DNA from 2 places in the Desulfobacter hydrogenophilus genome. Region 2 is predicted to be linked to the other one. Evidence: riboswitches for the same ligand, from Rfam matches in the RefSeq annotation. Region 2 holds a riboswitch; the other holds the start of a gene.

Region 1 (11,982 bases), 2.4 Mb from region 2:
CCGGCGTGATGATTGCCGCAGGTGCTGTGGGTGATGTCAATCCTTCTTTGGCCCTTGCTGCCGGAATTCTGGGCGGAGGTCTTGCCACGGGCAGCCATCTGACGAAATCGGGTTCCAGGCTATTGATCAACGCGTCTCCTGAACCCTTTTCCAACTGGGCCGCTTCGGTGCTTGAAGATGTGGCCGTAATCGGTGGCATTCTGATCGCGCTTCATAATCCCATTTTGTTTTTGATTTTTCTGATTGGCTTTATTTGCTTGATTGTATGGCTGCTGCCTAAAATATGGCGGGGTATTAAAATGCTTTTTGCAAAAATTAAAAGTTTTTTCAACAAGGATGCACCCCGGCAGCTTTCGTGATTGCTGATGCCTGAACAGGCTATGTGTGCCGCCCGCATCTTTACTGCAGGCGGGACGCCCGCGCTCCCGGATATAGCAAAATGAGTAAGTTATTTAAGACCCGTTCCTTCGTAGTTGAGATTCATCCTTGCCATCCAGGCGGCAGTCAGGATATTCTCTAATACAATTGATTTTTGGCGTTTCAATGTCGATATAATCTCTGGTGGTTTGATAGTTTTCTGAAAAAAGTTCAATCATATCATGAAGGATTGCTTCCAATCTGCGGTCCTTAAGATAAAAATTGTCTAAGAATATCGTTTAAATTTGGTTTCATAAACCCTATCGAAAACCCTATTGAATGAATTATGGAGCGGTAAAATGCGATACAGGATTTTATTTCTTACTGTATTAATCCTATTAATACTGAGTTTGCAAATTGAAGCGACTGAAAATACGTTCGCTGAAACCTTTCAGACTTTTCCTGAGCCGTTGTCAATCGCTATTGATACAGATTATGCACCTCTGACCCGGATGGATGTTGATGGTAAACCCGCAGGGCTTTTCATCGATATCTGGAAACTATGGTCCAAGAAAACCGGAAAAGAGATTGTCTTTATTCCCGGCAAGTGGAAAGAGACGCTGAGTTATCTGAAAAACGGGCAGGCACGTATTCATTCGGGATTGTTTCACAGTGATTCGCGGTCACAATGGATGTCGTTTTCCCAACCCCTTTTCGGCGTAGGCGCATATTTTTTTTATCCTTTCAATTCAACTAAAATTGACATCAGCGATAAATTGTCAGGAATAAAAATCGGCGTGACAAAAGGTTCCTTCCAAGAAGAATATATTAAAATAAGATATCCTGAAGCCGTCGTGGTCCCATTTACAAACCGGGAAACAATGATTCGGTCTGTGTTATCCCAAAAAACAGATTGTTTTCTAGCAGAAGGCCCTGCCATGGCATCCATTATCAATCGTTTTGGGATGTCTGGACATTTCACGCTCAGCCCGCAGGTTTTTAACCGGACATTTCATGCCGGTGTTTTGAAACAGAATACGCAACTGCTTAGGATCGTAGACAATGGTTTTAACGCCATTTCCAATAGTGAGCTTGCGGAGATTGAGAAACGCTGGATATCTGATCCTGAAAAGCAATATTACAGAAACGATGCCGGCAAAATACGGCTGACCGATATTGAAACGGCATGGATTTCAGATCACCCAAAGATTCGTGTTGGGTTTCCGTCTGATTTTCCACCTTTTTTCTATAACGAAGATGGTGTCCTCAAAGGGATCAGTCCAGACCATCTTAAACTGATCAGTACCTATTCCGGTTTGAAATTTGACTTTATTACCATCCCGGCAAAAAAGCTGTACACTCTTTTACGGAACGGCGCAATTGACATGTCCGTCGGCTTTGAAATTTCAGGGAGTGAGAACGTCACGTTGAATACTTTATCGAGCATGAAAATTAGTTTTGTCGTTGTCGGCCGAAACGATATGCCTGTTGTCAGTGGAATTTCGGCGATGAAAGGTAAAACAATTGCAATCGTTCAGGGGATAGAGATCTATAATAAAATATTAAAAGAGTATCCCACCCTTCAGACCTATCCGGTAAATTCATTCAAAGAAGCGATAGACGCTGTGGTGTCGAAAAAAGCAGATGCGTTGATGGGGGGGCTGCTGATGGTTGGTCATCTCCTGCACAAGTATCCCTCTTTGAAAATTTTAGGTCCTGTCGACATGCCTCCAGAACCGTATGGTTATCTGGTAGGCAACGCGTTGCCGGAACTGGTCAGTATAATGGATAAAACGATTAGCATAATTCCCAAAGAAGATGTGGATGCCATCATACAAAAATGGTTCACGGTTCAGATTGAGCAAAAAATAAACTGGACTGTTATTCTGAAATGGGTCGGCACACTCAGCATCGTCTTTACCATAATCATATTGTTACTTTACCATTGGAACAAAAAACTCACGCTTGAAATTAAAGAACGAAGGCAAGCCGAAAACGCTCTGAAAATAAGCGAATCCAGGTTGAAAAATATTATTGAACACAGTACCAACCTTTTTTATTCACACACATCAGATCACAAAGCAACATTCGTCAGTCCTCAAGTCAGCCAGTACCTTGGCTATGAACCGGAAGAAGTAAGGAACCTCTGGACCGATTTAATTACGGATCATCCCATGAACGCAAAGGCAATTGAATTGACCCAGGAAGCGATTCGAACTGGAAAACGACAGCCCACGTATGAACTTGAGATGCGGCATAAAAACGGCAGGAAAATTATTGTTGAAGTTAGGGAGGCCCCATTAGTTGAGAATGGTTCAGTTACAGCCATCGTCGGTTCGCTTGTGGACATTACCGAACGTAAACAGGCGGAGGATGCACTTAGAGCATCCCATGAGAGATTCTTGACTGTTTTAGACAGTATCGATGCCACGATTTATGTCGCTGACATGGATACATATGAAATATTATTTATGAATAAATACATGGTCAACAGCTTTGGCAGGGATTTCACTGGAGAAACGTGCTGGAAAGTGTTTAGAGGGGAAACGCAACCCTGTTCTTTTTGTACCAATGATAAATTGGTTGATGAAAATGGTAGACCGGATGATGTTTGTGTATGGCAGGATAGAAATCCTTTAACCGGCAAATGGTATATCAACCATGATCGTGCAATAGAATGGACAGATGGAAGACTGGTCAGGATTCAAATTGCTACAGATATTACAGAACTCAAAGAAATGGAGAAAAAATACCAGCAATCTCAAAAAATGGAATCGATCGGACAATTGGCCGGGGGCATTGCACACGATTTTAATAACATACTTTACCCCATTATTGGATTCACCCAATTATCACAGGATGAACTACCCAAAGATCATCCTGTACAGGAAAATTTAACAGATATTTTGGATGGTGCAAAACGTGCCGGAGATTTGGTTAAACGCATTCTCCACTTTTCAAGGCAAAAGGAACCGGAATTGAAGCCAACAATCCTTCAGCCCGTGATTAAAGAAACACTGAAATTGCTAAGAGCCACTATTCCGGCGAATATTAATTTAACGAGCGATCTTTATGATGATCAGGACGCTGTCTTGTGTGATGATTCTGAAATTCATGAAATCCTTTTAAACCTTTGTACGAACGCCTATCATGCAATAACAGAAGATCAAGGTGAGATAATTATTGGTTTGGAAAAACGCAATCCTCCCCACGAATTCGACCTGCCTAAAGGAGAATACCTATGTTTAAGTGTCAAAGATAACGGCATTGGTATTCCCGAAAGTATAAAAGATAAAATTTTTGAACCATACGTCACCACAAAAGAAGTTGGAAAGGGTTCCGGACTGGGGTTGTCGGTTGTATATGGCATTGTTCAAAATTTTAATGGTGGGATAAGTGTTGAAAGCGGACATAAAACCGGAACAATTTTTAAAATTTACTTGCCGATTACCGATCAAGCTTTTGACATTGAAAAAAAGGATTCAATTCGTCTTTCAAGGAAAGCCGGCAATGAACATATTCTATTGGTAGATGATGAAGAATCAATTGTCAAATTGGGAGTGCAAGCGCTTAAAAATAATGGCTATCGTGTAACTGGTCTCCAAGACAGTACCGAAGCATTGAATTTATTCAAAGTTAATCCAGACGATTTCGATCTGGTGATTACTGATATGGCAATGCCCAAAATGATAGGTACTGAACTTTCACAAAAAATATTAGAAATTCGTCCTGACATACCTATTATTATTTGTTCCGGTTACAGTGAAAATTTAAACAAGGAGAAAGCAAAGGACCTCAAGGTTTCAAAATTTCTCGATAAGCCACTTTTACTGACGGATTTAGTAAAAAATGTAAATGAATTACTTGAAAAACAAAAGACATCAATTAAGCCCATGATCGGAATAAAACATTCCAAAATATGATTTAGAATTTTCGTTCGTATTCAAGGCGTGGCAATGGGAGCATATTAATATATGTACCCATTGACACAACGAAGAAGACGGATGAAAAGGCAAACCATAATCATCTGCTCGGGGTATAGTGAACACCTGGAAAAATTTATGAAAGAAGAAAGCCGGGTCAACGTTTTAAAAAAGGATTATAATTCGTATGGGCAACTAAGGCCCATGGTCAAAACCACAGGCAAGTTACATGCGATTGTCTTGTCCTCTCCCCAAAGTACGCTTGACAGGGGAATCTTATTACGCAATCATACATTTTGTGTTGAGGTGCCCGTTTGGGCCTAACAGGGAATCCCGTGAGAATCGGGAGCGGTCCCGCCGCTGTAACCGGGGACAAAACCTGCACATTGCCACTGTTCGTTTTTTTCAAGGCGTATGGGAAGGCGCAGGTATTTGGATGATCCGGGAGCCAGAAGACCTGCCTGAGCTGATGATGTGCGTTATGCGGAGGGAGCTGCTGACGCAGACATAAATATTACAGGGCCAAGAAAACTGGGTGCAGCCCTTCAAGTCATCAAAGGCTTGAAGGGCTGTTTTGTTTTTTGGGGCCGGCCTATATGCGGGATCGCTTCTTTGGGGAGTATGGCGGCAGGAATGTTTGGGCAAATATATTCCTGGCGGTTTTTGTTTTTAACCCGGAGCAGGTGCTGGATGGATTGCCTGCGTTCTTTTAACATCAGGATAATAAGGAGAAGTGGTATGAGAAAGTTGATTTCCGCAGCAGTTATTTTGACCATGGTTTTGTGTGCAGCAAATGCATATGCCCACAAAGAAGTAAGAGATATGAAAAAAGGCATTTTGCTGGTGGCGTTTGGTACCAGTGAAGCGTCTGCAAAGGTTTCTTTTCAAAACATTGAGGCAAAAGTGAAAAAGGCGTTTCCCGGCGTTGATGTGGTGTGGGCTTATACTTCCCATATTATCCGGCATAAACTGACCAAACAGGGTGAGGTTCTTCTTTCCCCGGCCCAGGCCCTGGCCAAAATGATGGATGACGGATATACCCATGTGGCAGTGCAGTCCCTTCACACCATTCCAGGCGAAGAGTACCATGAGCTGACCATGACCGTGAATGGTTTCAGGGCCATGCCCGGTGGTTTTGACAGGCTCATTTTAGGCTTTCCCATGCTGGGTGCCCAGGACACGGTTGGCAAAGCGGTTGATGCGATCATTACCACGCTGCCCAAGGCGCGTAAGGCAAAAGAAGCTGTTGTGCTCATGGGGCATGGCACCCACCATCCGGGAAATATTTATTACTCTGCGATGAACTGGCAGCTTCAGCAAAAAGACCCCAACATTATTATGGGCACCGTGGAAGGGTATCCTGAACTTGGGGATGTCATTGCCTGGCTTAAGGCAAAAAAGGTTAAACAAGTCTGGGTCATGCCCTTTATGTCTGTCGCCGGTGACCATGCCAAAAATGATATGGCCGGCGACGAAGACGATTCCTGGAAGTCCCAGCTTACCAAGGCGGGATTCTCTTGTCAGACCGTACTTAAGGGTACTGCTGAATATGATGCGTTTGCCGACATTTGGGTGGGTCAGTTAGCAAAGGTAATGGCTCACTTTAATTAATCGAAGTTAAAAGGAAACTATTTTTATATGCCGACTGTAACAGGCATAAAAAGTTCTCCCGCCCGGGTGCTGATGGGTCTTGGCTTGCTGCTGGGCGGGGTCATTGTTGTGTCTGCGGCAATGGGCGTGGTTCGCCTGCCCTTTGTGCAGGTGTTGACCGTGATCTGGGAAAAGATTTGCGGCCGGGGCCCTGTGGATGCGCTGGCTTCGGCCATTATCTGGGATGTGCGCCTTCCCAGAATCTTGACGGCCGCCATTGTGGGCGCTGGGCTTTCCATTTCCGGTGTGGTGTTCCAGGGGATTTTGAGAAATCCCCTGGCTGATCCCTATACCCTTGGCATTTCAGCCGGTGCCGCCTTTGGGGCCTGTGTGGCCTTTTTTTTCAACATGAGTTACTTTCAGGGGTTAAGTGTGGGGCTGTGCGCCTTTGCCGGTGCGCTTCTCACTTTGGCTGTGGTGCTCTACCTGTCCGGCGGCACTGCCGGCGGGTATTCATCCAACAACCTGATTCTTTCGGGTATTATCGTTGCCGCCATTCTTTCGGCCGGGATCAGTTTCTTAAAATATGCGGCGGATGAACGGGTATCCGTGATCATTTTCTGGCTCATGGGCAGTTTTTCCGCCAAAACCTGGATGGATGTGGGGCTTTCTCTTTCCTTTGTAAGCATCGGCGTTTTGGTGTGTCTGTGTTTTGGCAGGGACTTGAATCTTATGTCCCTGGGCGACCGGGCTGCTGCTTCCCTTGGCGTGGACGTGAAAAAATCACGCCTAATTCTTTTGGCCGCCGCGTCGCTCATGGCCGCCGTGTGTGTGTCCGTATCCGGTATTATCGGGTTTGTGGGGCTTTTGGTGCCCCATATGATGCGCGGTATCGTGGGGGCGGACAATCAGTGGCTGATGCCGGTCTCTCTTCTGGCCGGGGCGGTGCTGCTGCTGTGCGCGGATACCTTTACCCGTGCCGTATTGACCTCAGAATTGCCCATTGGGGTGCTCACCGCATTGATCGGGGGGCCGTTTTTCTGTTATGTGTTTAAACGGCAGTTTTTCGGAAAACAAAAGTTTTAAGGCCCATGGGATATGCATTAAAGGATGTCTATTTTTCCTATGAAACCCGGGCCATATTTTCAGGGATCAGCCTGGAAATGCAGTCCGGGTGCTTCCATGGTATACTCGGTCCCAACGGCAGTGGGAAAACCACCTTGCTTGACTTGATCGCAGGACATCTGAAACCGGAAAACGGTGATATTCTGCTGGACGGCAGGTGTCTGGATGATTTCAACGCCAATGAACTGGCAAAAAAATGTGCGCTGGTGCCCCAGGATTTCCGGGTGAACTTTCCCTTTAGCGTGGATCAGGTGGTGATGATGGGCCGGTATCCCCATCTGGGGCGGTTCAGTGCGCCTGGAGAAAAAGACCGGGAACTTGTGGACCAGGCCATGGCTGCCACGGGGGTTCTCGATTTTTCTCGTCGGCATGTCACGGCGCTGTCCGGCGGAGAACGCCAGCGTGTGGTGTTTGCCAGGGCCCTGGCCCAAAATCCCTCCTGCCTGATCCTGGACGAGGCGACCTCCAACCTGGATATTCGTCATACCCTGGCGCTTATGACCCTGGCTGCAGACAGGGTGAAAAATAAGGGCCTGACGGTGATCAGTGTGATGCAGGATCTAAACCTGGCTGCCCGGTTCTGCCAATCCCTGCTTTTTTTAAAAAAAGGGCGGGCCGTCGCCCATGGGCCGGTGGACCAGGTGTTCACCGAATCGGTGATCAAAGAGGTGTTTGACGTGTCGTCCAGGGTCTATTTCGATGAAGCCATCCATTGCAAACAGGTGGTGTTTTTAAATTGAAACCGTTAAAGTATATATCAGTCGTTATTTTTGTGGCCCTTTTGTTTTGGGCTATGCCGGTGCAAAGTCATGCCGACAATGTTGTTAGGGATACTGCCGGTCGCAGCATTCGGGTGGATGCGCCCTTTACCCGGATTATCAGCCTGTACGGTGCCCATACCCGGAACTTAAAAAATCTGGGGCTGGATGATGAAATCATCGGGATTTGTCCCATGGACGTATGGGCGGGTAAACGAACATTTTCCTACCATGACGGGCTTGAAAAATTTCTGGCTGCCCGGCCGGACCTGGTGTTGATCCGGCCCATGATCGACCTGGCCTATACCGCCCTGGTAAAGGGGATGGAAAAAGCAGGTATTATTGTTGTTTCCCTTCAACCCGGCAGTGTGGATGAGATGTTTGACTATTGGATAGCCTTGGGCGTCCTGACCGGTAAAGTTAATCAAGCACGGCAGATGGTCTGCTCATTCAAAAATGAAATTGCTGGGATTCAGGCAGTGACCCAGGCGATTGCGGATAAAAAACAGGTCTATTTTGAAGCCATTCATTCCCGGATGAAAACCTTTACACCCGGTGCCATGGCCATCTTTGCTTTGGAAACAGCGGGCGGTGTAAACCTTGCCCAGGACGCGCCGTCCGTGAGAGGCACCAATATCGCCTTTTACGGCAAGGAGCGAATTTTATCCCATGCCCATGAGATTGATGTTTTTTTAGCCCAGAAAGGCGCCATGAACCAGCCCACAATCGAAATGATTAAAAATGAACCCGGCTTTGATGTGATCCGGGCGGTAAAGGAAAATCAGATTTTTATTGTGGATGAAAAGATCGTATCTCGGCCCACCATGGATCTGCTCAAAGGCATTCACACCATTGCGGATATGCTATATCCCGGAATGCTTGAAAAGGGCGGTGTCCAATGAAGGGGCTTGTGGTTGCCGGTGTTCATTCCGGGTGCGGTAAGACCACTATCACCCTGGGGTTGATGGCGGCATTCAAGCGCCGTGGAGTGCGTGTTGCTCCCTTTAAGGCGGGGCCTGATTTCATTGATCCGGGGCACCACACCGCCATCACAGGTATTGCCGGTCGTAATCTGGACGGTTGGATGCTAAAAAAATCGACCAATTTGGACATTTTCAGGCAACACACCGGACAGGCCGACCTTGCCGTGGTGGAAGGGGTGATGGGACTGTTTGACGGGTATGACGGCAGGAGCGAGGCCGGTTCGACAGCCCAGCTGGCCAAATGGCTGGATTTGCCCGTGCTTCTGGTGGTGGATGCCCGGAGCATGGCCCGCAGTGCCGGGGCCCTGGTCCAGGGATTTGAAAATTTTGACCCGGACCTTAAATTCACCGGAGTGTTGTTCAACAAGGTGGGTAGTGCCATCCATCTGGACTATCTGACCCAGGCTTTGGAAGGTAATGTGAAAATGCCGTGTCTTGGCGGGGTGGGTCGGAATTCGGACATTGAAATTCCTTCCCGGCATTTAGGCCTTGTCACCAGTGACGACCATGGCCTTGGCGATCAGATGCAAGATGCCCTGGCCGATCTGGTAGAAAATTGCATGGATCTTGATGCGCTGCTGGAGTCACTGCCTTGGGTTCCTGTGGATTCGCCGACGCCCCTGGAACAGAAACCGGCATTTGTGCGTATCGCGGTGGCCCGGGATGCGGCATTCTGTTTCTATTATCCTGAAAATATAGAGCTGCTGGAACAGGCCGGGGCACAGATTATTTATTTCTCGCCACTTTTCGAACCCAATCTGCCGGACAACATAGACGGCCTATATCTTGGCGGCGGATACCCGGAACTGCACGCCGCAACCCTTACGCAAAATACTGGATTCAGGCAGGCTGTTTCCCTGGCCTGCAAAAACAATATGCCCATTTATGCCGAGTGCGGCGGGTTCATGACCCTTTGCCGTACCCTGGAAGATTTAGACGGGCAACACCACGACATGGTCGGATGTTTTGGGTTTACCTGTCGTATGTCCAAACGGTTGCGGGCCCTTGGATATCGGGAAATTAGGTTGAACCGAGACACGATTCTTGGGCCAACAGGCGTTACCGCCCGGGGACATGAGTTCCATTACTCCAGCCTGGATGACCATGGGGAAAAAAGTGTGTATGATGCCTGTGACCGTACCGGCGGTACTCGAGTCGTGCCGGGTTTTGAAAAGAACCGGACCCTTGGCAGCTACCTGCACCTGCATTTTAAAAGCAACCCGGACGTGCCGCAACATTTTGTGCAGGCGTGTTTTCAATATCAGAAAGAAAGGAAAAATTTTTGTAAATGAAGCCCCATGAAATTGAAGCAAAAAGCTTTGCCATCATTGACGCGGAGGCCGGTCCCCACAATTTTGCCCCGGATGCGTGGAACATTGTGCGGCGCATGATTCATACCACAGCGGATTTTGAATATATGCAGATGGTCAGGATCTCCAACGGCGCTGTAGCGGCCGGGATCAAAGCCATCCGGAACGGCTGCACCGTGGTCACGGACACCAATATGGCCAAAACCGGTATCCGCAAAGACCTTTTAGCAAGTTTCGGCGGCAGGTGTGAATGCCTCATGGCGGATCCCCAGGTGGCGACCCAGGCAAAGGAAAGGGGCGTGACCCGGGCCCGTGTGGCGGTGGAAAAGGCCGCCCACATGATGGAAAACGGTATTTATGTGGTGGGTAATGCGCCCACGGCTTTGCTTCATCTGCTGGACATGATAAAAAACAAAGAGGCAGGGCCTGCCCTTGTTGTGGGGCTTCCCGTGGGGTTCGTCAATGCGGCGGAATCCAAGGCAGCCTTGATGGAAACCAACATTCCTTATATCTCCAATGTGGGCCGCAAAGGCGGCTCCAATGTGGCGGCAAGTGTGATTAATGCGTTGGCACTAATTGCAGGAGATAAGATTACTGGTGAAAGGACGTAAATTGACCCAAGGCATTTTGTACGGCATTGGTGTGGGCCCCGGCGATCCGGATTTCATCACCTTGAAAGCCGTTAGCATTTTAAGCCGAGTGGACATGGTGTTTGCCGCGTCCTCTGCAAAAAATTCCCACAGCCAGGCGGCTGAGATCGCCAAATCCCATTTAAAGGCGTCTGTGCCCATTCAAATACTCCCTTTTCCCATGACCCGGAACAAGCAGGCCATGGAAACCGTGTGGCAGGATAATGCCGGAACCGTCATCGAGGTGCTGGAGCAGGGCAAAAATGCCGCCTTTATCACCCTTGGCGATTGCATGACCTACTCCACTTACGGATATCTGCTTAAGTCTATCCGGAAGTTGGCCCCGCACATTGAGATCTGTTCCATTCCGGGCATCACCTCCTACCAGGCGGCAGCGGCTCGCATCAACACGCCCCTGGTGGAAGGCGAGGAGTCCATGACCCTTTTATCCGGTGTCATGGGCGGGGACAAGTTCCGGGAAATCAGCGACCATGCGGACAATGTGGTTTTTCTTAAAGCGTATAAAAATGCCGGTGACATTGCAAAGGCCCTGGATGAGGCAGGCATGGCGGAAAACAGTGTGGGTATCGTCAAATGCGGGCTTGAAGATGAGCAGATTGTCCGAAATGTTAATGTGTTTCAGGAGAAGAAACCCGATTACTGGACCCTGATCATATCCAAGAAAAGCGGGCATTTCATTGAATCCTAAGAAAAAAAAGGATAATGGCCCGGCGCTTTTAATCGGGCTGTTGATCACAGGAACCGTGCTTGCCGCGGGTCTTGCCTGGGTGGATGGCATTACCTTGGCAACGCTGCCCGGCCGCCTGTTTTTGCCGCTTTCCCGGATGCTGGCCTTTGTCTGCATTGGCCTTGTGGCAGCGCAGGCCATTGATGACACGGGCTGGACCCGTAAACTGGGTGCCCTGGCCGCACCGGTCTTTCGGTTTGCCAACCTGGGACATCGGTGTTCTGCGGCATTTACCGCAGCCTTTTTTTCAGGGGTGTCGGCCAATGCCATGCTTCTGGATTTTTATAAGGAAAAGCAGATCACCCGGCGTCAGCTTTTTTTGACCAACTTCATCAATCAGTTCCCGGCTTTTTTTTTGCATCTGCCCATGACTTTTTTTATTGTGGTGCCCTTAACGCGTACGGCAGGGTTGCTTTATTTCCTTTTAACTTTTCTGGCCACCTGTGTTCGTACGTTTTTGTTCGTTTTATTCGGGCGCTTTTTTGTGGCGGCCCAAAACCCGGGGCTTGTTGTGGGTGACGATGCTCAGGCCGGGGAAGCCCAGGACATTTCAAAAAAG
Region 2 (11,982 bases):
CATAAGCTGCCGTGGAAATATTGTAAAATCCCAGGATAAAAGGTCTGCACAGGATGAGCACAAGCCCTGCGCCAAGGGCCATCGGAAGCTGGATCAAAAGCATGAATTTGCCATAGGCGAACGCCCGATTGTATCTTTTGGCCCCAATGCTGTTACCGATGAGAATGGAACCAGCATGGAAAATGCCGAAAAAAGGAACAAATAAAAATTCCTCAAAGGTGGCCACGATATTGACTGCCGCAATGGACTGAGTGCCCATGCGGGCGTAAACCAGTTTGTACATACTCACGCCTGTGACCCAGAAGAATTCATTGAGGAACACAGGCCAGCAAGTGGCCGTGACCCGCTTGACAAAGGCAAAATCGAAGGACAGCATTTCTTTTACTGACGCAGCAAGGGGGTAAGGTTTCAGGTAAATGATCGCCGTTAACAAGCCGGTTTCAATCAATTTTGCCGTGCAGGTGCCAATGGCCGCACCGGTGACACCCATGGCGGGAAAGCCAAGGTTGCCGAGAATCAGGCAGTAGTTGAGCACAATATTTACAACCACGGCTATAAATGAAGAGATCAAAGGAACACCGGCAAACCCCATACTCCGCATATTAGTCATAAAGGAGAAGGTTACGCAAAAAGGAACAAAGGCAAATCCCACAATGCGAAGATATTCGGCCCCAAGACGGACCACGTCGGCATCACTGGAAAATACCGAAATCACGGCTGCGGGAAAAAACAACGCAGCACCGGCAAACACAGAACCGATGACAAATCCTGCCAGAAGCCCAAGACCAGACAACTGGTGGATCCGAGCAACATCCTGTTTGCCCCAGTATTGGGCCGTGAAGATGGCGATGCCTGAGTGAATGCCGAACTGGATAACAAAAAAGATAAAAACAAACTGATTGGCAATGCCCACAGCCGCCACGGCCGCATCATGAAGCTGGCCGATCATGAGTATGTCTATCACAGCCATGGAACTGGTCAAAAGAAATTGCAGAGAAATGGGTAGCGCCAGGCTGAAAAGCAGGCTTAAAAAAGTCTTGGGGGGAATTACCTTATCCCTATCTGTGGCGTGCATATGAAAAGGCCTGCTTTCAATAAAAATAAGAAACCCTATATCAGCAGGGGTACCAGGTCAAGGCTATTAGAGGCATCCCAATAGAATATCCCGCATCTGTTGTGATGATAATTGAATGGGGAAATGTTTATTGCCCGAGGCATCGACGACGGCATCAATATGATGTTCCGTCACCCCATAGTCACGCAGTTTAGGCAATTGTTCACCCCAGGAATTCATGTGATCCAGGGCAACCTTAAAATCATCGGGCTGGGGAATGGCGTCGATACCCCTGGAAAGCCAGGCACCCACTTCATCCAGGGCCTCCACCTGCATCTCTTGGGTCAATATGGTAAAAATCCGGGGCAGAAGGCAACCGCACGCCACCCCGTGGGGCACACAGGTAAAAGCGCCAAGAGGGCCTGCAATACCGTGTACTGTGCCAAGCCCGGCATTAGCAAGGGTAACCCCGGACAGATACGCAGCCATGGCCAGATCCCATCGCAAAGACAATTCCGCCCGGCTTTGGTACAGGTTATCCGAAAAGAGCAGCGATCCCCGGGTAAACAGCCGAAGCCCCTGCCTGCTCAACGCCTGGGTGAGCGGTGTAGATGCTGTGGAGACACGGGATTCCAGAAGCTGGCTGAACGCATCCAGGGCACAGGCAAGAGTCGTTTCAGGCGGGCATCCCATTGCCAGTTCAGGGTCAATGATGGCAGTCGAGGGAATAAAGGCATCGTGGCGGAAGGATTTTTTAAATCCATCCGGCCCTGGGCGGCTGAGCACTGCATTTTTGGTGGCTTCACTGCCGGTCCCAGCTGTTGTAGGTAAAGCAATAAATGGAACGGTTTTTCCGTTGGGGTCTTTTGTGCCCACATCCTCCAGATAATCCTGGACTGAACCTTCCTGGCAAAGCATGGCCGCAACCGATTTGCCTGCATCCAAAACCGATCCCCCACCAATGCCCACCACGCAACCGGCCTTTAGCCTGTCCGCCTGTTCCGTCAGGTCATCAACTATATCCGGGCCGGGCTCTCCATGCACGGTCTGTCTTTGGAACTTGCATCCGGCCCGACGCAATTGGGATTCAAGCGTTTGCCAGGTATTGGTGTTTACAAAATGGGCACCGGTAATAAAAAAAATCGGGGTGGACGGATCAAGTAATCCGGCAAGTCTGTTGATCTCTTGGGGGCCTGAATAAAGAACAGGATTGGTGAGATGCTTAAATGTTTTCATGATTCGATTTTTTTAAGGTCCGCAAAAAAAACAACCCATCCATTTTAATTGCCTTCACTCTATTTGTGGATTTTAAAATTTCCATGCCCCTTACTGCTACTCGATAAATTTTATATCAATTTCTTCTGTATTTTCTTTTTGTTTCATCTCAAACTTTCCGCTTAAGGTAATGGTAAAGCCCCTCTGGGATGCAGCATTTTTTAATTGGGCCTCCAGCTTTCCGGCGGTCTCCTGTTCACAATCAATATTGAAAAACAGGTTTAGATTCTTTAAGTTTTCATCATCAAACTGGATAATAAAAGGATTGTGCTCAATGAAAATCAGATCATCATAGTTATATGTAATACTGAGCCCAATCTCCTGAATAATTTCTGTTGCGATGCCTAGTGGTCTTAATTCCATAATGTATCGAACCTTTTTGGTTAATATTCAATAGTTCTTTGCAATAAAATATTCATCACGCATTTTACCTGATGACTCAACGGGTAAAAGAATAGCATAACCCGGCAGTTCTATCGATAAAAAGTTACTGTATTCGAACACGAAAAATGATTGACCTTGATAGCAAACAGGTTTACGGTACCCGGCAACATAATAAGAGTTGTCAAATCTTTAGCAAACGGAACACGGTGCAAATCCGTGACGGTCCCGCCGCTGTAATGGGGCACATTCACCCTGTCATGCCACTGGAAAACTTTTCTGGGAAGGCTTAGGGGAAAAAAGCCACCACCCCCCCTGAGTCAGAAGACGTGCTTTAAGATTTTTGTCATGCAGGACGCGATGGTAAAGGGTTTTGCAGGAACATGTTCCTGCATGCCTAAAAGACCATGGATTGCTGCAGGACAAATTAGCGAGGTAAAACGATGTCTCTGCTTGAACAGACCCTTTCGGCCATCAATCCTGAACTTAATCACAATGCGTTCGCAAAGGCCAAACAGCGCCTTCAGAACCAGGCAAAGCCCCCCGGCAGCCTGGGAATGATGGAAGAGATCGGGGCCCGTCTGGCCGCCATCAAAGGAACCATTGACGTCCATTTAACCAACAAACAGATCATCACCTGCGCCGGTGACCACGGCGTGGTCGAGGAAGGAGTCAGCGCCTTCCCCGCAGAAGTCACCCCCCAGATGGTGCTCAATTTCGTCGGGGGCGGGGCAGCCGTCAACGTCATGGGCAAACATGCCGGAGCCCGGGTGAAAGCCGCGGATATCGGTGTGAATTACGATTTTGACCCAGATCTCCCCATTTTTCATAAAAAAGTAAGACACGGCACAGACAATTTTACTAAAGGGCCTGCCATGACTCGGGAAGAGGCGGTTAAATCCATTGAAGCAGGCATTGAAATCGTCAATGAACTGCACGCCCAAACCCCTGTTGACCTTCTAGGCACTGGGGATATGGGCATTGGAAATACCACCCCATCCACTGCCATCATTGCGGCATTTTCAGGATTGTCCGTGGAACGTCTGACCGGCCGGGGCTCAGGGGTTGACGATAAAGGTCTTGCCCAAAAAATTGCTGTGATCCAAAAGGGACTGGACATAAACAAGCCTGATCCCAAGGATCCCCTTGATGTGCTGGCTAAAGTCGGGGGGCTTGAAATCGGCGGGTTGGCAGGACTGGTGATCGGTGCGGCCGCCAAAGGCATTCCGGTGATCTGCGACGGCCTGATCTCCACGGCAGGCGCCCTGATTGCCTGTGAACTGGCCCCGGCAGCAAAAAACTACCTGTTTGCCTCCCACAAGTCTGTGGAAATCGGCCATAAATATATGCAGGACCACATGGGTCTGGAACCTTTAATCGACTTTAAATTCCGTCTCGGGGAAGGCACCGGTGCGGCTGTGTGCATGGAGCTTCTGGACCTTGCCACGCGTATTCTTGCGGATATTAAGACCTTTGATGAAGTAGGCATTTCCACAAATAGTTGAACAAAAAGTCACCCACCTGCGTCGTTGCAAGAAAATTTGCAATCCTCACAACCGACCAGGTTGCTCCGGTCGCAAATATTCCTGCGCCTTGCATCTGGGCAACTTTTCGCCCAAACCATAGCCTACTAAACTATTCTTCCCAGTCCTCATAGTCCGGGTACTGTTCGGGGTTCTCCCCCCTTGCCTCAATGACCCTGGGATAAAAAACGCCGGGTTGTGCTTGTTTGTCCTTGTGCCGGGTTTTATTGATCTGAAATACCCAATTTCCCCATCTACGGCCTCTTGAATGGGCTCGTGCAGATCCAGAAACGATGCCCGCCAGTCAATTTCCATCACCCGGGCCCATTCCGGATCCGCGCCAAAAAGTTTGATTCGCAATGTCCATATTTTCTTTGGCTGTTTGAAGTATACAACGTTGTTCATTTTTTATACGGCCCCTTTTCTTTTTAGGCTTAAACAGTTATCTTATAGCTTCAACCCAGTGTAAACTCCAAGATAGGCAAAACTACATGAAATTTGACACCTATGCAATAAACAGCACCCTGAAAAAAAACCTGGAAGCGCAGGGGTTTATCAGGCCCACAGACATTCAGTACAAAGCCATTCCCTCCATATTAAAAGGTGAAGACGTTCTGGCCATTGCACAGACGGGAACCGGAAAAACCGTGGCGTTTGCAGTCCCTGTTATAGATGCTGTTTTGAACGAAAAAAAAACAAAAAAAAAACCGGGCATCCAAAGTATTATCATGGTTCCCACCAGGGAACTTGCTGTTCAGATAAATGAAGTCTTTATGGGGTTGTGCCGCAAAACAAAGGTTAAACCCTTTGCCGTTTTCGGCGGGGTTGAACAGGATAAACAGATTCAGACACTCATAAAAGGGGTTGATATTCTCATTGCCACCCCGGGCCGTATGTTTGACCTGATCAGCCAGAAAGCCATTGATATCCGACAGGTTAAAATTTTAATCCTTGACGAAGCGGATCAAATGCTGGCCAAAGGATTTTTTGATGATATCCAATGTATCAAGCGACTTTTAAAACAACGGCACCAGACCCTATTTTTTTCAGCTACAATTGACAAAAACATTAAAAAGCTGGCCTATTCACAGGTCAGGTCCTCTGCCGTGCGCATCCAAATTTCGCCGGAAGATCCGGTATCAAAAAATGTATCCCACTATGTGATTTTTGTGGAAATGGACGATAAACGCTTTTTTCTGCGTAAATTCATCCGGGATAACCCGGAAAGCAAAATCCTAGTTTTTGTCAGAACCACCGTACGGGCCGAACGGGTGGCCAAAGCCCTGGAAAGAGCAGAGATAGACGCGTTGACCATTTATGGTAAAAAAGATCAGGATCAGCGGCTGGCGGTTTTGACCCGTTTCAAACAAGGTGATGACAAGATACTTATTGCCACGGATGTGTCGGCCCGGGGCATTGATATCCCCAATGTTGATTATGTGGTCAATTATGACCTTCCAGAACAAAAAGAAATGTATGTCCACAGGGTCGGCAGAACCGGTCGCGGTCGATCCAAGGGAAAAGCCATATCATTTTGCAGCAGCCAGGAAAAGGACCTGTTAACGCAAATCCAGAATTTTTTAGGTAAACAGATAGAAAAAATAACCGTTTCAAAGGACGAATATGCATTTACGGTTGAGGTCACGGAAACATCAAAAGATATCAGAGAAATGATCCTGGCAAATGAAGCGTGGGAAAAGAAAAAAGGCCGTCGGAAAAAAAAATAACGTATCGGCGTTACTCCACAATACCAATATGACCTGTTTTTTCAAAATGCACTGCGCAGCGAACCAACTCGCTTGCATGTTTAATATTAAGCTTTTTTTTAATACGTTCCCTGTAGGTACCAATAGTTTTGATACTTAAAAACAGTCGCTCGGCAATTTCCCTGGTTGAAAAACCCCTGCCGATCAGTTTGAAAACCTGAAGCTCCCGGTCGGTTAAACGGTCAAACGGGCTTTTTTCTTGCGCCTCCGGCGGATTGGCCATGGACAAAAGAATATGTTCTTTGACTTTGTCATTGAGATAAATTTTTCCGGCAAGCAGAAGATGAATGGCTTCAACAACGGACTCCACGGCTTCCTGTTTCATGATGTAGCCATGGGCTCCGGCAGACAAGGCCCTGGGAGCATAAAGGTATTCATCATGCATGGAAAGCACCAGCACGGGAATATGACTGTGATGCTGTTTTACATATTTGACCAAATCAAGACCGTCAGACTGCTTCAAGGAAAGATCCGCAATGATCAGGTCCGGGTATATATCAGTTATTTCATCAATGGCCTGCTCAACATCCCCGGCACTGCCATATGCGGCTAAGTCGCTTTCCTGATTAATCAACTCCGCCAGGCCCAGCCTGAAAATGGGGTGGTCTTCCACCAGCAAGATTTTCTTTTTTTCAGACATAGGCCATCCGTATTGATTGTGATATCGTTCATTTTGCTATACCACCAACCAGGCTTGAATACCAGGGTTTTCAGGCACTGGATGCTGTCCGGCAGGGCATAGAGAATCATGATCTTCGGCATGAAGCTCAACATCAATACCGGCAGAACGAATCCTAATCCTTTAACGCAACCGGTTTTCCAAGGATCTCCGACCAGATCACGGCCTTCCGAAGTCCCCGGGCCCGGGCGGGCAGTCGTCTTGGACCAGCCCTAAGGCAACTTGTCTGTATGGCATCGTGCCTCAAAAATTTTGACCCCCTTGTTTCCGGTATCTTGGCGGCTTTTCTGTGGGGTTCTTTTTTTCTGGAAACAAAAAGAGTGTTTTCATTAACAGACTCAATCGGCTTGATGACTTGGACATCCGCGTTCTCGGGATAAAAATCCACATCGTCCCTGTCATCGATTTCATCCCAGAAGGTCTGATTTACGGCGTCTTCCCGGCCTTGCTCAAAGGAGTTCTCATTCAGCTCCCGGGGATGTCTACGCTGCCCGGAGGCCTCTTTTTTCCGGGCCTGCTCAGCCTGGGCATGCATTTCCCGGGCCGCCTCTTTAAGCACCTCATTTAGTTTTCCAAAAAGGGAAAATCCGCTCTGTTTTGATTTGTCTGGTTTTTGCGCCTTTTCATTCTTTTTTCTTTTCAAAAAAGGCGCAAAAATAAAAACCAGAAATAAGATCAACGTAATAAAATCACCAAAGTCCATAATGTTATCCTGATCTTGTTTTCGATGTTATTTTAAAGGTTCCTCAGGCTGATCAGGGGTGGCAATGGTATCCCTCATCCGGGTGTCGGCGCTGATATTCTGCATCTTATAATAGTCCATAATCCCAAGATTGCCGCTTCTAAATGCCTCGGCCATGGCCAGGGGTACCTGGGCTTCGGCCTCCACCACCTTGGCCCGCATTTCCTGGACCCGGGCCTTCATCTCCTGTTCCTGGGCAAAAGCCATGGCCCGTTTTTCCTCGGCCTTGGCCTGGGCAATCTTCTTGTCTGCCTCGGCCCGGTCGGTTTCCAGTTCAGCACCAATATTTTTGCCCACATCCACGTCAGCGATATCAATGGAGAGGATCTCGTAGGCCGTGCCTGCATCCAGTCCCTTGCTTAAAACGGTTTTGGAAATGGTATCCGGATTTTCCAGCACCTGTTTATGGGTGACAGCCGAACCAATCGTGGTAACAATGCCCTCGCCCACACGAGCCAGAATGGTCTCTTCGCCGGCCCCGCCCACCAGGCGATCAATATTGGCCCGCACCGTAACCCTGGAAATAGCCTTGAGTTGGATACCGTCCTTGGCCATGGCCGCCACAATGGGCGTTTCAATAACTTTAGGGTTAACCGACATCTGTACGGCTTCCAGCACATCCCGGCCGGCAAGGTCAATGGCAGCGGCCCGATTAAAGGGAAGATCAATATTGGCCTTGTCCGCAGCAATCAGTGCTTGGATCACCCGGGACACATTGCCGCCGGCAAGGAAATGGGATTCAAGACTGTCTGTGGCAATATCAATCCCGGCTTTCACAGCCATGATCTTGGATTCCACGATCAATTTAGGCGGCACTTTTCTGAACCGCATGAAAATAATGTTGAACAACCCCACCCGGGCACCGGACACCAGGGCCTGGACCCAAAGCCCAAGGTAGGAAAATGCAAAGTAAACAAGCACCAGGCCGAGGATGCCGGCAATGATTAGAAGAATGGACATAATTTCCATGTTAAACCACCTTTTTCTAAAGTTATTGTTTTAAAGCTTTTAAGGACCACAGATTCAAACATTTTCCCCACGGCGGACGATCACCTGATTCCCTGTGACCTTGCAGACCCTTAAGGGTGTATCTGCCTCGATAAATTCTCCGTCCGTAACCACATCCAGACGGACACCGTCAATCAGAGCGGTTCCGGACGGGCGAAGGGTTGTGATGCTGTGCCCGGTGCAGTCCAGGTAATTTTTAAGATCCGGGGACTGGGAAACCACACCCTGGGATGCAGATAATTTTTTTTTTAGGGACAAAGGAGAAACCGCCAGCGCTTTAAATCCCAGAATAAAGGCCACCGGAAGTAGAATCAGATCTGCCCCTATGACCGCATAAAACACCGAAAGGGGAAAGGCATTGAATACAAGAAAAAGGGAGTATCCGATAAGTCCCAGAGCAGTTATGGATAAAAGCCCCAGGGACGGCAGAAACACTTCTGCAACAACGGTAAAAATTCCCATGATCTGAAGAATCAAAGGTAGGATCCAGGCGTTCATTTTTCCCTCTTTTCCATAATCGTTTCAACAATTACATGGCCCGCTGTTACCCGGGCCACCCGGACGGGTGTGCCGGGATCAATAAAACCGCCCTGGGTAACGGCATCAACTTTTCTATCCCTGATACGGACCTTGCCCGAAGGCCGCAACGTTGTCAGGGAAATGCCCTCATCGCCGGCGCGAATACCTAAGGCCTCCGTGGAGTCGGCACGGGAGTCCTGAAGTGTGGCATCCAGATACGGTCCCTTGATCACCTTTGACAGCTTGGGCAGCGCAAAACGCACCACAGACATTGACACCAGCAATGCGCCAAGGGCACTGCCCATGACCAGTCCCAAATTTTTTATCATGAGCTCTCCCTGCCAAGGCAGGCTTGGATCGGGCAGCACAAAATTCTGAAAAGAGAGCACAAGGCCTGCGGCCAGGACAATGATAGCGCTGATACCGGCGATGCCGAATCCCGGCAAGACAAACATTTCCATGCCCAGAAGCAAAAACCCAATGATAAATACCAGAATTTCCGTATAATCGGCAAGTCCCACCAGATACTGGTTAAAAAACACAAGTCCCAGGCAAATAATGCCTACAATGCCCGGAATACCGAATCCCGGGGCCTTAACCTCCGTATATACGGCACCGATGCCTATAATCATGAGAATAGGTAGAAAAGGCTGGAGCCATCTGACAAAAGTTTCCGACCAGTTTTCCGTAACCTGAATTTTTTGAGACGCTCCGTACCCCATAATTTCAAGGGCCTGGTCAAGGGTAGCAACACTCTGACGGGAAAACCCTAGATCGGCAGCTTCCTTGTCATCCATAGTCAAAAGCTCACCCTCGCTTACAATCGTTGATTTACGGGTGATCGTTGCCTTTTCTTTTTCGGAAAGCTCCTGAAAGGTCGTTTTATCCATGTATTCAGAACGATCCCCCCGGGTAATTTTATAGACCTCCATGGATTTGGACACCATGGATTCGGCCAGCACTTGAGAATAGTTGTTTCGTTTGGCCAGGGTGCGAAACTGTGCCCGGAGGACGGTCTGGGTTTTCTCACCGGCTTCCTTGTGGCCTTCACTGGTCTGAATAATGGGGGCACAGTCACCGATAAGGGTATTTTCCTTCATGATCAGGGTACCGGCGGAAAGCGCAATCAGTGCGCCTGCGGAAATGGCTCTTTTCTCCACATAGGCAATGGTTCTTTCCTTTGGTACGGTGCAGATGGTTTCCACAATATCAAAGGCCGCATCCACCCTTCCACCAAAGGTATCCAGGGCAAAAACCAAAATGGCGGTGTCATCCTTTTCAAGGGAGGATACCACCCGTTTGAGGTATGCGGCCATGCCCGGTTCGACAGTCCCGGAAACGGGAATGATGTGCACCACCGGCCCGGCAGCCTTAGCTGCGGCGGAAAGGATTAATACAAAAAACAGGACTGCGGTCCATACCTGGAGAAATTTTTGTTCCGGCAACATAACAGATCTCATTTTGAAAGGCATCATCTTTAATTTTTTTGGAACGTGATGAATTTAATCCACTATACCATGATTTAAAGCAATTATATCCATACTTTTTAATTTTATATGATCTAAACCTGCCTTAAATTGATACAGTGGGCCTGGTTGATTTTTTCTTTAAAAAAAGATACTTTCTGTGCGTAAATTATACAATTTAATTAATTTCTAATAAAAATGTTTTACCTATGAATTCAATATGAACAGGGGAACATAGAGGATAAACGCTTATGCCTTCTGATTTAAATAAAAGGGCATACAAATTTATTATTTTCTGCATACTGCCTTTGGGACTGACTCTCCTTGTCCAGGGATGCGGAGTAAAATCCAACATGATGACCTCTTTGTCCAGAAGTATCCTGAACAATAATGACCTGGTCATGGTGGAATCCGGTGCGCCGGCTTACCTGATTATGGTTGACAGCCTCATTGACCAGGACCCGGATTCCCCGGATATGCTCTCTTCAGGTGCCCGGCTTTATACTGCCTATTCAGATGTGTTTGTCACGGACAGGGAGCGAAAAAAAAAACTGGCAGATAAAGCCCTGAATTATGCCCTGAACGCTGTCTGCTTTGCCCAAAGCAATGCCTGTGATTTAAAGCAAAAACCCTTTGAGCAGTTCAGTGCCGTTGTAAATGCCATGGAAAAAAAGGAGCTGCCATATCTGTTTACCCTGGGGAAGGCTTGGGGTTCCTGGATTACGGCCCATAAAGATGACTTCAACGCTCTGGTCGACATTGCCAGAATCGAGGCCATTATGAACCGGGTCATTGAGCTGGATGAAACCTACAAGGACGGGGGTGCCTATTTGTATTTAGGCACCCTTGCCACCTTTCTGCCCCCGGCGTTAGGCGGGAAGCCCGAACTGGGAAAACAGTATTTTGAAAAAGCTATTTCCATTTGCGGGGGTAAAAATCTGATGACAAAAGTTGTTTATGCAAAATTGTACGCCAAAATGATGTTTGACCGGCAGCTTTTCGATCACCTGCTTAACGAGGTTATGGAAACAGACCCGAACATAGACGGCTATACATTGATCAACATCTATGCCCAGCAGCAGGCAAAAAAACTTCTGGATGAAGCTGACGACTATTTTTAAACCCAAAGAGAAATTCAATTATGCTTAACAAATCTATTCTGCAATTATTTTTCTGTATTCTGATGATCACGGTTTTTTGTGTATCCGCACAAGCCGTTACCATAAAAATTGCCACCATCTCACCGGAAGGTTCCATGTGGATGGAAAAAATGCGCCAAGGCGCAAACCAGGTCGCCAAGGTCACGGATAATCGTGTCAAATTCAAATTCTATCCCGGCGGGGTCATGGGAAATGACAAGGCTGTATTGCGCAAAATCCGCATTAACCAGCTCCAGGGCGGTGCGTTCATGGCCGGCAGCCTGTCCTCATTTTTCCAGGGCAATCAGATCTATGCCCAGCCCATGAAATTCAAATCCCAGGAAGAGGTGGATTATGTGCGAGGACACATGGATGCCTACATCATCAATGGCCTTGGTGATGGGGGGATTGTCTGTTTTACCCTCATGGG

The links. Region 2 has a riboswitch for cobalamin ahead of cobT (nicotinate-nucleotide--dimethylbenzimidazole phosphoribosyltransferase). Riboswitches for the same ligand answer to the same signal wherever they lie in the genome.
Region 1: it holds a riboswitch for cobalamin, as region 2 does, so the genes downstream of both, EYB58_RS20085 (sirohydrochlorin cobaltochelatase) here and cobT (nicotinate-nucleotide--dimethylbenzimidazole phosphoribosyltransferase) in region 2, are expected to answer to the same signal.

Annotation. Positions count from the first base shown of each region.
Region 1 covers NZ_CP036313.1:4,504,982-4,516,963, reverse strand. Annotated here, with positions in the region: gene EYB58_RS20095 (DUF4126 domain-containing protein) at 1-359, shown strand, start outside; gene EYB58_RS24535 (DUF4126 domain-containing protein) at 1-34, shown strand, start outside; gene EYB58_RS23375 (hypothetical protein) at 453-596, opposite strand; gene EYB58_RS20090 (transporter substrate-binding domain-containing protein) at 717-4,280, shown strand; cobalamin riboswitch at 4,568-4,759, shown strand; gene EYB58_RS20085 (sirohydrochlorin cobaltochelatase) at 5,019-5,891, shown strand; gene EYB58_RS20080 (FecCD family ABC transporter permease) at 5,919-6,956, shown strand; gene EYB58_RS20075 (ABC transporter ATP-binding protein) at 6,962-7,735, shown strand; gene EYB58_RS20070 (ABC transporter substrate-binding protein) at 7,732-8,655, shown strand; gene EYB58_RS20065 (cobyrinic acid a,c-diamide synthase CobB) at 8,652-10,028, shown strand; gene EYB58_RS20060 (precorrin-8X methylmutase) at 10,025-10,657, shown strand; gene cobI (precorrin-2 C(20)-methyltransferase) at 10,644-11,384, shown strand; gene EYB58_RS20050 (nucleoside recognition protein) at 11,374-11,982, shown strand, end outside.
Region 2 covers NZ_CP036313.1:1,766,328-1,778,309, reverse strand. Annotated here, with positions in the region: gene EYB58_RS07615 (MATE family efflux transporter) at 1-1,075, opposite strand, end outside; gene EYB58_RS07610 (iron-containing alcohol dehydrogenase) at 1,142-2,290, opposite strand; gene EYB58_RS07605 (hypothetical protein) at 2,387-2,692, opposite strand; cobalamin riboswitch at 2,872-3,061, shown strand; gene cobT (nicotinate-nucleotide--dimethylbenzimidazole phosphoribosyltransferase) at 3,154-4,215, shown strand; gene EYB58_RS07595 (hypothetical protein) at 4,261-4,638, opposite strand; gene EYB58_RS07590 (DEAD/DEAH box helicase) at 4,725-5,960, shown strand; gene EYB58_RS07585 (response regulator transcription factor) at 5,971-6,639, opposite strand; gene EYB58_RS07580 (hypothetical protein) at 6,794-7,381, opposite strand; gene floA (flotillin-like protein FloA) at 7,409-8,389, opposite strand; gene EYB58_RS07570 (NfeD family protein) at 8,444-8,926, opposite strand; gene EYB58_RS07565 (NfeD family protein) at 8,923-10,407, opposite strand; gene EYB58_RS07560 (TRAP transporter TatT component family protein) at 10,665-11,534, shown strand; gene EYB58_RS07555 (TRAP transporter substrate-binding protein) at 11,555-11,982, shown strand, end outside.